DNA from 2 places in the Psychrobacter fulvigenes genome. Region 2 is predicted to be linked to the other one. Evidence: predicted binding sites of a transcription regulator. Region 2 holds the regulator's gene; the other holds the start of a gene.
The links. The regulator PhoB, encoded in region 2, activates phosphate uptake and scavenging genes when phosphate is short. The targets are predictions, from matches to a motif close to TGTCATNAANCTGTCATAA.

Region 1 (7,916 bases), 2.2 Mb from region 2:
AAGACCCATTAATGCTAAAAACTTTGAATATAAGTACACAATAGTACACTTAAAAAAGACTGTTCATAAATCAAAAGTCATAAGAAGCCAAAAACCATATTGGCTAGAAAATGGCTAATATAGTTTGGAAAAAACGCTATTGCGATAGGTGTTTAGATTGTTAAGGATAAAAAAAGTACCGTAAATAAGTAGGAATTTCGTAGATAAAAAGGCGTGGCATCGATTAAAGGTGTTTGATTACAAAACCTCTTAACCGATGTCTGATTTGATGGTTAGTGCTTATGTTGAAATATTAAGTACCAAGTGACAATTACTTAGGAGCTTCTAATATTTAAGGCACTTGCTGATTGATTTCGATATTCACTTGCTGCTGCTCGTTTGCTAGCATGATTGGATTGGTTGATAAATCACCAGACTGAGAGTTTGCGCTACCAGAACGACTGATTCTGGCGGTCACGACCAACTGCTCACCTGACGCTTGCGCCGATTGCAACGTTCGATCTGGCATCATCACATCTGCATTGCTTAGACTTACCGCAATGCGGCCTTGCTTTAAATTACTAATCGGTACACGTTTTGCCGCATAAGGCGCTCCGCCTTCCGCTGCCCGAATAGCAACAAACAATACATCCTCGGCGACTATCAAAGGCAATAAGCTTGGTATCACGGTGACGGTCACATCAAAGCCGTCAGCTGCCTGCGCTTGTTGATTAGTGATATCAGCGGCCAGATTGTCTAAACCACTTATTTCATGACTATAGTCTCCTGCCCTTTGCTCAAAGCTGCTGCGCATCTTAGCTATCCACTCCTGTGCCTGCTCATAATTACCTGCGCGCGCCTCACCCATTGCCATCATCATCTGCGCCTCTTCTTTGTTTGGGCTACTATCAAGCACGCCTTGCAAAGTACGGCGGATATTATCATCCAAGCTACCACCTAGAGCAAAGAAGCTGGTCTGAGCATACATCATCGCAACATCCTCATTATCAGGAGACAATCTATAAGCCCTCGATAGCGCTTCTAGACCTGACTCGGTCGCCCCAAATGACAAAAACATCTCAGCGAGCTTTAACCAGCGCTGTGGGTCATGCGCATTGTGGTGGACGTTGGTCTGCATCGCAGAAAAAAGCGCCAACCCTTCTTTCATCGCCCACTCTGGCGGTTCGTCAATCTTGCCCATGAGCAAATCATCTGCTACTTGACCGACGACTTGTTGCTCTTGCCATAAAGTGAACACATTGCTGCGGTCACTGATAATCATATAAGCCGATCCAGCCAGCACAGGTATCCAGAGTATGAGCATCAAACGACTGACCAAACTCGGGGGCTGCATGGCTGTCGTCACTTGCTCAGCATCCAATAATTGACGCTCAAGCTCTGTTTTTTGCGCTTGATAATGGGACTCACTGATGACTCCCTCTTGTTTATCAGTACTTAGCTCACGCAGTCTTGATTTATAGACATCAATATTGATATCGATGAGTTGATTGTCTACCACAGCATCTGGATGTTTTTTTAGACGCAGCCAAGGTGCAATGACTATCAAAGCCAACACTATTGAGATTAGCAGGCTTAAAGTAATAAATAAGCCAAAATTAGAAAACGCACTTATAAAAACTTCTCTTCATCGCGTGTTTGTTCAATCGATTGGTGGATGGCTTAGCTCGTGGCTGCTATTTTAGCACTAATTCTGACTCTGTCCTGAGTTTGTAAAATAACACTGGAAGATGACGCTTACTTCTTAACGCCTTATCACACTTCTATTTATACCTAATAAAAAACACCAATATTTTCAATCGTTTGGACAAAAGACCTTTTATTAATCATAAGATTTTCCTATTGTCATCAAACTGTCATCAAAGCTTGGCAAACTGCGACACATCTCACAGGTAATACGTCTTGCACCCTTGTCAAACTTTAGGAGTCCTACATGCGTTATTCGTTATTAGCAGTCGCCGTTAGTTGTACCTTAGTACTCACAGCTTGTAATAAATCGACCGACCCCTCAAGCTCAGCTGCTGATAGCAGTAGCGCCGTAACAGCGGCTGAAACCACCACTAGTACAGCGTCTACTACAGCGACTGATTTTAAATCTGCTGAAAACATCGCCATGAATATCACCGGTGCAGGTGCTTCATTCCCGCAACCTATCTATGCCAAATGGTCTTATGACTACAATGCCGCGACTGGCGGTCAGGTGAACTACCAATCAATCGGCTCTTCTGGTGGTATCAAACAAATCGAAGCAAAAACGGTAGATTTCGGTGCGTCTGATGCACCGATGACCCCTGAAGAGCTGGATGCAGCAGGGCTTATTCAGTTTCCGACCGTTATCGGTGGCGTCGTACCGATTGTAAACATCGATGGTGTAGAGCCAGGCCAGCTGAAATTGGACGGTGCGGCTTTAGCTGACATCTATTTGGGTAAAATTAGCAACTGGAATGACCCTGCTATTGCTAACCTAAACCCAGACTTAACCCTGCCTGATGCTGCCATTACCACCGTATTTCGCTCAGATGGTTCAGGGACGACGTTTAACTTTACCGATTATCTGGCCAAAGTTTCAACTGACTGGAAAGACAGCGTCGGTGTTGATAAAACCGTCAAGTGGCCAACCTCTGCGACTGGCGCAGGCGGTAAAGGTAACGAGGGCGTATCAAGTTACGTCAATCGTATGAAAAACTCTATTGGCTACGTTGAGTATGCTTACGCCAAGCAAAATAACATGGCACATGCGGCACTAAAAAACGCGGCTGGCAACTTCGTGCAGCCATCTGCTGAGACCTTTGCAGCGGCAGGTGATATCGATTGGTCACAGCAAGCAGGCTTTTATAAAGTCATCACCAACTCTGAGACGGAGCAAGCATGGCCAATCGCAGCTGCTACTTTTATCTTGGTACATAAGCAGCCAGAAAACCCACAGCAAGTGGCTGGCGTGTTGAACTTCTTCGACTGGGCTTACGCTCAAGGCGATGATGATGCCTTAGCCCTTGATTATGTTCCTTTCTCTGATACCGCTGTTGCGCTCTTTAAAGCGCAGTGGAATGAAGTCAAAGGCAGCGATGGTCAGCCAGTCTACACCCCAGCTCAGTAGTTTTTAAAAACCCTGTAATGATTCTAGAGTTACCCTCTTAAACAATTATTCTCCAGTCGTTGTTTAAGAGGTTTTATCACAACAAATTTAAAAGTAGAGTGATTAATTACCGTTAATAGCACTACTGATTAAGATTTAGTTTGCTGTGATAAGACTTGATTAAACTCTCTAAAACTTTTGATCTAACCCTATTTAATGCTGAGACACTTATGAATGACCTAAGGTCCCAACTGGCTAAACAAAAACGTTACGACGCGCTATTCGTCAATGCAACTAAGGCTTTTGCCATCCTCGTTCTCTTATCATTGGGCGGCATTTTAGTCTCTCTAATCATTGGCGCTTGGCCAAGCATTCAAGCATTTGGTCTCGGCTTTTATACCAGTAATAACTGGGATACGGTCGCCAATGAGTACGGTGCGCTAGCGCCTATTTACGGCACGCTGGTCACTTCGTTTATCGCTATTTTAATCGCTGTGCCAGTCAGCTTTGGCATTGCCATATTTTTGACCGAGATGTGCCCGAATTTCTTAAAAAAGCCCCTCGGTATCGCCATTGAGCTGCTGGCAGGTATTCCCTCTATCATCTACGGTATGTGGGGGTTGTTTGTATTTGCGCCCTTTTTTGGCGATCACATTCAGCCGTGGTTTATCGAACATGTTGGCCCACTGCCCATCATCGGTAAGCTGTTTACGGGTGCGCCAATGGGACTCGGTATGTTTACCGCCTCACTGGTGCTTGCCATCATGATTATTCCTTTTATTGCGGCCACCATGCGCGACGTCTTTTCCGTGGTGCCGGATTTATTAAAAGAATCGGCTTACGGTATGGGTGCGACGACTTGGGAAGTCATGTTCAAGATTATCTTGCCGTATACCAAAGCTGGTGTCGTTGGTGGTGTCATCTTGGGACTGGGTCGTGCCCTTGGCGAGACCATGGCAGTGACCTTCCTTATCGGCAACGCCTTTAATATCAGTCCCAGTCTATTTACTTCTGGGGTCACCATTACCTCAGCCCTTGCCAATGAATTTGCAGAAACCTCTAGTGAGCTACATCTGGCGTCGTTATTACATTTAGGCTTAATTCTATTTGTCATCACTTTCATCGTGCTGTCACTGGCTAAGCTGATGCTAATGCGCATGGATCATAAAGCAGGTAATCGATAGTAGCTCGATTTTTTTGACAGATTTTGATGGTTATTGGTATTGATAAAAATATGGGAAATGAGTGTTATGCCTACTGATGCTATGAATTCAGCGTTACCTGCTAAGAGCAACTTTAAAGATCGTTATAACAAGCGTCTTTATAACAAACGGCGCTGGGCCAACAAGCTTGGTTTAGGCTTTGCCATGTCAGCGATGGTGTTCGGCTTAATTTGGTTGTTTTGGATTTTATTTACGCTCTTCGTTGAAGGTTTCCAAGGCATGGTGCAAATGCCTATCTTTACTGCCGACACTCCGCCGCCGATGAGCGCAGGCGGTTTACGCAACGCCATTGTTGGTTCAGTGATGTTGGCGTTTTCGGGATTGTTCATCGGTGCGCCCATTGGCCTGATGACAGGGATTTATTTATCTGAGTTCTCTCAGGGCAGCATGCTTGGCAAAGTAACGCGATTCTTAAACGATATTTTGCTCTCTGCCCCATCGATTGTGATTGGTCTCTTTATTTATGCCTTGATGGTAAAAGGCCAAAGCTTTTCTGGTTGGGCCGGCGCACTGGCATTGGCACTCATTGTCATTCCTGTGGTTGTGCGCACGACTGAAAACATGCTTAATTTGGTGCCCAATAGCATTCGTGAAGCGGTTTATGCACTGGGTACACCGAAGTGGAAGATGGTCACGCAAGTGACTATTAAAGCGGCTCGAGCGGGGCTGACCACAGGCGTATTGTTGGCCTTTGCCAGAATCACTGGTGAGACGGCGCCGTTACTATTTACGGCCTTGAATAACCAATACTTTAGTACCGATATGAGCCAGCCGATTGCTAACTTGCCTAATACCATTTATCAGTTTGCTATGAGCCCTTATGACAATTGGCATGCACTCGCATGGGCAGCGGCACTGCTGATTACTGCTTCGGTATTGGTATTAAATGTCTTAGCAAGGTTCATTGGCAGTCGCGGTCAAACCAAGTAGTAGACAAACCAAATAAAAGCTGTACTAAATAAAAATGATGCGTTTTTGACATGTGTTGCTGGAATAAATTTCACTGACTTGCTGTGCCTACGCCGACAGAGGCTGCGCAAAATATATTCCAACAACACTGGGTCGTTTTTAAATTAGATCAACTACACCATTTACTTAAATTTATATTCATTAAGCTAGGTTGGATAACATTATGAATGACGTCATAAGCAAAATCCGTACAAAAACTGATACGAATAACTTCAAGACCCCAACAGGTAATCTACTAAACAGACCTATGTCGACGTCAGCGCAAATGCAGCAGCCAGATGCGGCAAACTTAACCAAGCAAACACTGCATGATATTCCCAAAAACATGCCTGCGGCAAAAATGCAGATTCGTGATTTGAGTTTTTATTATGGTGATTTTCAGGCACTAAAAAACATCAATATCGACATTCCTGATAAAAAAGTCACTGCCTTCATCGGCCCATCAGGTTGCGGAAAATCGACCTTACTACGTACTTTCAATCGTATGTATGACTTATACCCAGGCATGCGTGCAGAAGGCAATATCAATCTTGATGGCAAAAACATCTTAGGTAAAGACGTCGATGTCAACCTGCTACGCGCGCAAGTCGGTATGGTCTTTCAGAAACCTACTCCGTTCCCGATGTCGATATACGACAATGTCGCCTTTGGTGTGCGTCTCTACGAAAAGCTAAGCAAAGCTGAGCTGGATAATCGCGTGGAATGGGCGCTAAAAAAATCTGCATTATGGCCAGAAGTAAAAGACAAGCTAAAAGCATCAGGTTTGTCTTTATCAGGCGGACAGCAGCAACGACTCTGTATCGCCCGTAGTGTCGCTACCAAGCCTGAAGTACTGTTGCTCGATGAACCAACCTCTGCATTGGATCCTATCTCAACGGGCGCAATCGAAGATTTGATAGAAGATTTAAAAAACGACTACACCATTGCCATCGTCACCCATAACATGCAGCAGGCGGCGCGCGTGTCAGACTATACGGTCTATATGTATTTGGGCGATATGATTGAGATGGGCGAGACGGATCAGATGTTTACCACGCCTGCGCAAAAAGCGACAGAAGACTACATTACCGGCCGTTATGGTTAACGTTGAGCTGATTAAAATTATTTACGCATATTAAGAAAATCACGCCATAAAATACGGATATTCAGGGAATACCTCTCATGCAAAGTGACAAGCATATCTCTAAAAGTTTTGATCAAGATCTTGATGAAGCCATTCGCTTATTTTTATACATGGGTGATAGCGCTGCCAACCAAGTCGCCAAGGCCATCCACGCCCTCATTGATAAAGATGAAACACTGGCACAAGAGGTCATCGACATGGATTTCGATATCAATCGCATGGAAGTTGAGCTCGATGAGCATATCTTATTGTTGGTCGCCAAACGCCAGCCAGCTGCCAGTGATTTGCGCTTGGTCATGTCCATTAGTAAAGGCGTGGTTGACTTAGAGCGTATCGGCGATGAAGCGGTCAAAATTGCCCAAATGGCAAGTAAAATTGCAGCACAAAGCAAATCATCATACGGTTACGCTGAGGTTCAGCATCTCAGCAATCAGGTTCGTATTATGCTACACAATGCGCTAGAAGCCTTTAGCCAGTCGAATGCGGAGCAGGCATTTGAAGTCATGCGTAATGATGGTATGGTCAATGAAGAATACCAATCGGCGATTCGTGCTTTGATGACTTATATCATGGAGGATGCACGGCACGTCTCAAAGGTCATTAATATCATGTGGGTATTGCGCGCGCTTGAGCGTGTTGGCGATCATGCACAGAACGTCGCCGAGCTGGTGATTAACTATATTAGCGGGCAAGATGTACGCCATTCGGACTATGCTTTGGTCGAAAAAGCCGTGCAAGAAGCCAATGAAAGAATGGCGGCACGCCAAGTCAGTACTACATCAGCTAGCATGGCGATAGTTGACTTTGATTCGTCAAATACTGGCGAAGGCTGACAAGACAATCAGGCCAATCAGGATTGTTCAAACAGTTACTACTCTTTTGTTTCGTCTTCAGCGCTTTGATTGTGACAATCACTCAGCCAAATCACAACAAGAAAAAACCCAGTTTGATGTAATATATGCCTCGTTTCGTTACTCTGATGAATTATTAGTACCGTTGAGGAATATTATGAAAAAGTTACTGGCTGTCACCCCTGTTGCTTTATTACTAGCAGCCTGCGCGACGAACGCACCCATGAATAGTAGTAGCACGCAAGCTCAAACCTTTACCTGTGATGATAACGCTAAAGTGACCGCCGCTTATGTAGCCAATGGCAAAGTCGCTAACTTAAGCCTGACTCTACCCAGACTCGGTATAAAAAATCAAAAAGTCAGTCTTAAACAAGCAGTATCAGGCTCTGGTGCTCGTTATGTTAAAGAGTCAAGCTCTACAGCCAGCTACGAGTGGCAGACTAAAGCCAAAGTTGGCATCCTAAGTATCCGCTCAGTAAATGACCGTGTATACAAGGTCAACTGTACTCTAAAAAGATAGACGTCTACTAGTTGTTACGGCTCATGCTTATTAATGGCTTTTACAGCGGTTAATAAGCATGAGTTTTTACACTCCGCCTGCGCCTTTACTAGACGCCTCGCTGTTTTCTACCAATATAGCCGCAGCTGTTTTTTTGAGTATCGCCCACTGTTCATCA
Region 2 (7,916 bases):
AAAAATTCGGCTGGCCAATGGGCCCTGCGTATCTAATCGACGTCGTCGGTCTTGATACGGGTGTACATGGCGCAGAAGTCATGGCAGAAGGTTTCCCAGATCGCATGAAGCCTGACTATAAAGGTGCCATCAAGCATCTATACGAGAACGAGCGTTTGGGTCAGAAAAACGGCGTTGGTTTCTACAAGTATGAAACGGACAAGCGTGGTAAGCCAAAGAAAGTCGCTGATGATGCCACTTATGCCTTGCTGCAAGAAACCACTGACAGCAACAAGCAAGAGTTTGATGATCAAACCATCATCGACCGTACCATGCTGGCTTTCTGTAATGAAACCGTACGTTGCCTAGAAGACAACATCGTAGCGACACCAAGCGAAGCTGATATGGCGATGATCATGGGCGTTGGCTTCCCGCCGTTCCGTGGTGGTCCTTGCCGTTATATCGACCAGATGGGCCTAGAGAATTACTTGGCACTTTGTGAGAAGTATGCGCACCTTGGCAAAGCCTATGAAGCGCCGCAAAAGATTCGCGACATGGCAGCAGCAGGCGAGACTTTTTACCCAACCGCTTAATGAGCATACCGAAATAGGATAAGTGCCGTACGTTTGCTCTTGAGAGCGACAACTATTCAGTGATCGACATGCTTCAATGCCAGACGTACGGTTATAGTTGGTTCAGTAAGATTCTAATATCAGTAAATCAAGCCTAAAGGTACACATCGTATGTTAAGCGATAGGGATGATTTAATAGAATTAAAGTGAACTGACTACACTGACAATAAAAATTGAAAAGGAAGATAGTATGACAACTTTAAGTCCAAAAGATGTGGTCATCGTAGACGGTGTACGTTCAGCGATGGGCAAAACCAAAAACGGTATGTTCCGTCATGTACGTGCAGACAATTTATCAGCTGAGCTAGTACGTGCGTTGGTTGAGCGTAATGACTTTGATACCAATGATATCGAAGATATTATCTGGGGCTGTGTCAACCAGACACTAGAGCAAGGAATGAACATCGGCCGTAATATCGGTCTGCTGGCTGGTATTCCAAAGACAGCTGGCGGTCAAACGGTTAACCGTCTATGTGGTTCATCTATGCAAGCGCTACATACTGCCGCTGCGCAAATCATGACCAATCAAGGCGATACTTTCATCATCGGTGGTGTTGAGCATATGGGTCACGTTGGGATGATGCATGGCATCGATCTAAACCCAGCGGCTTCTAAGCACTATGCCAAAGCCTCAAACATGATGGGCTTGACGGCTGAGATGCTTGGTCGTATGAATAACATCAGCCGCGAAGAGCAAGACGCCTTTGGTCTGGAGTCGCATCGCCGCGCATGGGCTGCGACTACCGAAGGCCGTTTTGACAATGAGATCGTCGGTATCGAAGGGCATGATGAAGCTGGACGCTTGCAGTTATGTACCGTCGATGAAGTGATTCGTCCAGATGCCACCTTGGAACAAATGCAAAAGCTACGTCCAGCCTTTGATCCAAAAGGCGGTACGGTGACAGCGGCGACGTCTTCTGCACTCTCTGATGGTGCGGCGGCAATGTTGGTCATGAGCGCTCAAAAAGCCAAAGATCTAGGTCTCAAGCCACGTGCTCGTATCCGTAGCATGGCAGTCGCTGGTTGTGATGCCGCTATCATGGGTTACGGTCCTGTACCTGCCACGCAAAAAGCACTGAAACGTGCTGGCATGAGCATCGATGATATGCAGACCATCGAGCTCAACGAAGCGTTTGCAGCACAAGGCTTATCAGTATTAAAAGCGCTGAACTTGACGGATAAGCAAGACATTATCAATATCAATGGTGGCGCGATTGCTCTTGGTCATCCACTCGGCTGTTCAGGTGCGCGTATCACGGTTACTTTGCTAAACGCAATGGAGCAGATGGATACTGAAATTGGCCTTGCGACTATGTGTATTGGTCTTGGTCAAGGTATCTCTACTATCATTGAGCGTGTGTAAGCTTTTAGAGTTACAATGCAATTTGCAGTGACTTGGTAAAAGATAGATAGTTGTATTAGTAAAAGCTCTCAGTTCATTATTGGCTGGGGGCTTTTTTATTGGGCACAGAAGAGTGTGTTATTGATGACACAGTGTTCATAAGTTGTTACTGCAGAGGATGTTCATTGACGGACTGAACAAAATATGACTAAATAAGAGCGTATCCTATAACTATAAGTAAACCCGTTATTTGGTCTGCAGCCAGTTGCTGCAAGCGTACAAGGAGTGTATGTACTATGTCATCTACTATAATTACCGACCGCACCTATCGTATTGCCCGTGAAAACACGCAAGCCATGCTGATCGATGTCCAAGAGCGTTTGGCGCCACACATCTATGACAATGAAAACATTGACAAAAAGATCATTACTTTGGTTAAGGGACTGCAAGCGCTTGATATTCCAGTTATGCTCAATGAGCAATATAAAAAAGGTCTAGGCGATACTTTACCCGAGATTCTTGAAGTCTTAGAAGGTGATAATGCCAAAAGCTTTGAAAAAGTGACTTTTAGTGCCTGTGATAATGATGATTCATGGAATTATCTTGCGCAGCAAAACCGTAGTATCGTCTTATTGTTCGGAACCGAAGCTCATGTATGTGTGATGCAAACAGCGCTTGATCTACTCGATAACGGTATGCAGCCAGTCATCATTGCTGATGCGGTTGGCTCAAGGTTCCCTTATGATAAAAAGCAAGCCATTCGCCGTATCCGCCGTGCGGGCGCGGTTATAACGACGGTTGAATCAATCTTGTTTGAACTATGCCGTAGCAGTAAAGACCCTGCATTTAAGACCATTAGTAATTTGATTAAGTAGATAACTATCTAACGGTTTAAACATTTTCAATTATCAAATGGTACTTAATGATCACCTTAAGTACCATGACATGACCCAAATACCCATCAGAACAAGGCAGAGTGAATGAATAGGAACAAGCGCTACGGTTCAAAGAGTTTTCTAGCCGTTGTATTGTCAGTCATGCTCATACAACCTACCGTTGCTGCGAGTCCTATTAGTAGTGGTAACAAGCTGGCGCTGGATGCCAAAAAGCAAATCGGTGTCACTGTCAGCTACGATCCTGCGTATCGTAAGTTGGCGTTTCCTCGCGGAGATGTGCCAATAGAGACTGGCGTCTGCACTGACATGATAGTGCGTGCGTATCGCTTGCAAAACATCGATTTGCAGCAACTGGTCAATCATGATATGAAGTCGAATTGGTCAGCGTATCCGAAGCATTGGGGACTAAAATCAACCGATAAAAACATCGATCATCGCCGTGTGCCCAATCTTGAAGTCTACTTTGAGCGTCACGGCCAGTCGTTATCTATTACCGATAAAGACAGTTTTAAAGCTGGTGATATTGTAACTTGGCAGCTGCCAAATGGTAACTTACCCCATATCGGTATCGTCTCTGATAATAAGGCCGCGAATGGCACGCCGCTCATTATTCATAATATTGGCCGTGGTACGCAAGAAGAAAATATTCTGTTTGCTTATCCTATCACCAAGCATTTTCGCTATTAGTTTTCCATTTTTGCTATCAGTCTTCAAAGTCTGGTCACAAAAAGGCCAATAGTATGGCTCATACTATTGGCCTTTTTTACCGCTTAGGTTTTTATCTTTTTAAGCTTATACCAAATCCAAAAATTAGAGTAATGCGGAAAACTTGCGCAAGTACTACACTTAGTAGGCTTAGCAATTTTGACAAAGTTAATCGTATTTTTTGGATCTGGTATTACTCAGTTTCTTCGACACTGATATTGTTATTAGCTAAGCCAAGCAATTGCCCCATTTGTACAGCAGTATTAGCCATTATATTATCTTGCCAGTCAGCTTTGGCGGCTTTCGGTAATACGACAATCGCAGTTGATCCGAGGTAAAAGCGGCCAAGCTCATCGCCTTTTTTAAGCTTCATGTCGTGTTCCGCTTCTTGAATATCATCGGTGCGCGTAATTTTGCCTGTGGCTACGGTTTCGATACCGGCGACAATCATCGCTCCGACCAATACAACGGCAGCTTTGCCGTATTCGGTATCAAAAAGACAAACCAAACGCTCGTTGCGCGCAAATAAATCAGGAACATTGGCGGCAGTGGTAGTATTGACTGAAAACAGGGTGCCTGGTACATAACGGGTCTTGGTCAAAGTTCCCGCGAACGGCATGTGTACACGGTGATAGTTGCTAGGGGCGAGATAGACGGTGGCAAAGCTGCCATCAGCGAAATAGTTGCCATCTTCATTATTAGCAAGTAGCTGCCCAATGTCGTAATGTCTGCCCTTAGCTTGTAGTAGCTTGTGGTCTTGTATCTGCCCTAACTGAGAGATCAATCCATCAGCAGGGCTGACGATGCCCTGTGCGGTGGTATCGATAGCACGGGCATCGTCTTTGAGCTCACGAGTAAAAAAATCATTAAAGCTCTCATAAGCATTCAGGCTTTGACGCTCATAATCTTCTAAGCTGATATCATAGGCCTTGGCAAAGCTGCGGATAAAAGCACGCTTCACCATTGGATGACGGCTAGCGGCTAGACGTCCAGCGGCCTTACTGATTTTTTGTTGTGGCACAAACTGTTGAATGGTAGTAAATAAATTCATGATAGGTGACCAAAATAGTTATTAAAATAAGAAAGTAGCACTAGAGAATCATTAATCTTGATATTTTATCATGGTCAGCATCTGAGGGTATGACCATAATCGTTAAAGGAGGTAATCAATGAAAGCACTTATCCAGCGGGTCAATCGTGCCAGTGTCACTGTTGATGAAAGCTGTGTTGGCTCAATTGAGCAGGGTATACTGGCATATATTGGCTTGGGACATGATGATACCTTCCAAAATGCGCAGCGGATGATAGATAAAATCCTCACCTATCGTATTTTTGAGAATGAAAGCGACCCAGCTAAGTATGGCAAGCTAGATCTAAACGTGCAGCAAGTTGCTGGCGGGTTATTGTTGGTGCCGCAGTTTACCTTGATGGCAAAGACAGACAAAGGCCGTCGCCCTGACTTTGGCCCAGCAATGGCACCTGATGCTGCCCAAGCTTTGTTTGAGCAGCTGGTCGCTTATGCCAAGACCCAGTATTCAAAGATCGCAGCTGGTCAGTTCGGTGCCAATATGCAGGTAGAAAGCATCAATGATGGGCCGCTGAACTTTTTATTAGAGGTGGTGTGAATCGCTATGGTTTAAATCGCTAAAAGTGGTTTAAAACTTAATTGTCATCAAACTGTCATAATTAATGCGTTTAATAGACGCACATTGACGAGTGTCTATCGTCTTTTTTTGCACCTTAAATTCTCGCACCCTATAATCCTTACCAACGCTTTATAACAAGGTTGTCGTATGTATAATGAGCAGATTTTGATTGTCGAAGATGAGCCTGCGATTCGTGAGATGGTTGTAATGACATTAGAGATGGCGGGATTCGATAGCTTGCAGGCGGCCGATGTGTCAGAAGCGCACCAGCAAGTGGTTGATCACCGTCCTGCGCTCATCTTATTAGATTGGATGCTACCAGGAGACAAAAGCGGTATTGATTTTTGTCGAATGCTCAAAAATGATGAATTGCTCGCTGAGATACCTGTCATTATGCTGACGGCCAAAAGTGAAGAAGATAGTAAGGTTCATGGTCTTGATGCTGGTGCTGATGATTATATGACCAAGCCCTTCTCAACACGTGAGCTGATTTCGAGAATCAAGGCAGTATTGCGTCGCAGTAGTGCGCTCAGCGCTGACAAGTCCATCGAAGTAGGTAAGCTGAGCCTAGATCCCAAAAGCCAACGCGTCACCGCTGCTGGGAAAACCATTGAGATTGGCCCGACAGAGTATCGTCTATTGGCATTTTTTATGAGTCATCCAGAGCGTGCTTATACGCGAACGCAGCTACTAGATCAGGTTTGGGGCGGCAATGTCTATATCGAAGATCGAACCATTGATGTACACATCAGGCGCTTACGTAAATTATTAAAGCCCCACGACTGCGATACTTTAATCCAAACCGTCCGCGGTACGGGCTATCGCTTCTCTAGTCTGGTTGAAAACATATAGTCGGAGCACTTTTAAACCGCTACGGTGTTACCTGACCTAGATGTGCTTAGTGTACTATCTGCGGTCGGTCACCTTGTAGCGATTTTAAAACTCCTTGACTATATAAAGCAGTTTCCAAAAGTAGTAGGTCAATTGCAGTGGCTAGTAGTGAGGATGATAGATGACTATGGAAAATGAACAAAAGGTTATGCAGCAAGATCAAGTCGCTCAGCAAGACGTGATGGGTCAGCTTAAAAAGATCAGAAGTTCACTACGGGCATTGCAAGATGCGGTGATATTACTAAATGACGATGATAGTTTGGAATGGTGGAATCAGGCTGCTGAGGACTTATTGTTGTTGCAATCAAACGATAAGGGCAAGAGTATTTTTGACTTTATTACTGTTCCTGAATTTCGTCAGTACTATCAGAACATGACGACACCCAACGATGGTGTCCATATGACATCATGGCGAGATCCTAAGCGTTATCTCAAATGTGAGCTCACACCTTTTGGTGACGAAAAGCTATTGATTATCTACGATGTGACGCGCTTGCATCATTTAGAGGAAATGCGTCGTGACTTTGTGGCAAACGTCTCGCATGAACTGCGTACACCATTGACAGTGATGATGGGCTATCTTGAGAACTTCTCAGGTCAGCCAGATATGCCGCCGCACTGGCAGCGCGGTTTTGAGCTGATGACCCAGCAGACAGCGCGTATGAATAGGATTGTCAACGACTTATTGCTGCTGTCTCGAATCGAAATCGAAGAGACCCATGAGCTGCACTATATTGATATGACCAAAATGCTCACTCATATTTATGATGATGCGCAGGCTTATAATAGCGAGTATGGGCATAGTATTCACTTGCAGATAGACACTTATGATGGGTTATACGGCTCGGAGATGTACTTAAATAGCGCCTTATCCAACTTGGTCATCAATGCAATTAAATACACGCCAAAAGGTGGCAACATAACCATCAGTTGGGCAAAAACCTCAGAAGGCTGCCAGTTTGCTGTTGAAGATGATGGCATCGGTATCGAGCCGCAGCATATCGCTCGTTTGACCGAGCGCTTTTATCGTATCGATAAAGGTCGCAGTCGCGCCACGGGCGGTACAGGATTGGGACTAGCCATTGTAAAGCACGTCTTATATCAATATGATGCAAACTTGCAAATTGAGTCGACAGAAGGCAAAGGCTCGACTTTTAGTGCCGTATTTCCAGCCAGCCATGTGCGCTCCGCTCCTACGGTCTAATCCTTTTGCAAAAGCGGATACGGGTTGACGGCGCTGCCATTAATATAAATACCGTAATGCACATGTGGTGGTGTGCCTTTGGCGTTGCCACTGTCACCGACATAGCCGATGACATCGCCAGCATCCACCCAATCGTTTGGACTGATATCCGCATAATCTTCTAGATGTGCATAATAATGTCCTGCACCGCCAGGCCCAACGACCACCACCACGCGCCCACCCAAAGTATTCTCCCCAACTTTGCTGACGATGCCTTGTGTCGTTGACTGTATCAGTGTGCCTCGCGGGGCAAATATATCAATGCCTTCATGAGAGCGCCCTTGGCTACGCGCTGCGCCCCAAGTGTCAGTTAGGTGCTGTTCTGGTAGCGGGCTGGGCAGGCTGTTTTCTGTTGGTAACTCTTGTTGTAATAAACTGAGCTGTTGCCACTTAGCAACGACAAACGACTGGGTTTGCTGGCTGATGCTTGGTAGCAATTTATCGAATACAAATAGTAGCGCTAGTAACACAGCAGCCTTCATCAGCACGCTTAATACACGGCGTAAAAAATTTGGCTTTGGTTGCTGTTCTTTTTGAGTCACTGGCATCGACATCTCTTATATTTATTTTATTGTTTACACT

Region 1: the regulator PhoB is predicted to act here: its motif matches at 1,841-1,859, upstream of pstS (phosphate ABC transporter substrate-binding protein PstS).

The regions. Positions count from the first base shown of each region.
Region 1 is NZ_CAJGZP010000001.1:854,257-862,172, reverse strand. It holds gene ccmI (c-type cytochrome biogenesis protein CcmI) at 332-1,582, opposite strand; gene pstS (phosphate ABC transporter substrate-binding protein PstS) at 1,931-3,094, shown strand; gene pstC (phosphate ABC transporter permease subunit PstC) at 3,304-4,257, shown strand; gene pstA (phosphate ABC transporter permease PstA) at 4,324-5,226, shown strand; gene pstB (phosphate ABC transporter ATP-binding protein PstB) at 5,591-6,349, shown strand; gene phoU (phosphate signaling complex protein PhoU) at 6,427-7,221, shown strand; gene JMX03_RS03770 (MliC family protein) at 7,397-7,759, shown strand; gene JMX03_RS03765 (DUF3726 domain-containing protein) at 7,826-7,916, opposite strand, start outside.
Region 2 is NZ_CAJGZP010000001.1:3,016,362-3,024,277, reverse strand. It holds gene fadB (fatty acid oxidation complex subunit alpha FadB) at 1-572, shown strand, start outside; gene fadA (acetyl-CoA C-acyltransferase FadA) at 802-1,974, shown strand; gene JMX03_RS12770 (isochorismatase family protein) at 2,250-2,828, shown strand; gene JMX03_RS12765 (DUF1287 domain-containing protein) at 2,934-3,536, shown strand; gene asd (archaetidylserine decarboxylase) at 3,748-4,605, opposite strand; gene dtd (D-aminoacyl-tRNA deacylase) at 4,724-5,179, shown strand; gene phoB (phosphate regulon transcriptional regulator PhoB) at 5,348-6,052, shown strand; gene phoR (phosphate regulon sensor histidine kinase PhoR) at 6,213-7,295, shown strand; gene JMX03_RS12740 (M23 family metallopeptidase) at 7,292-7,882, opposite strand.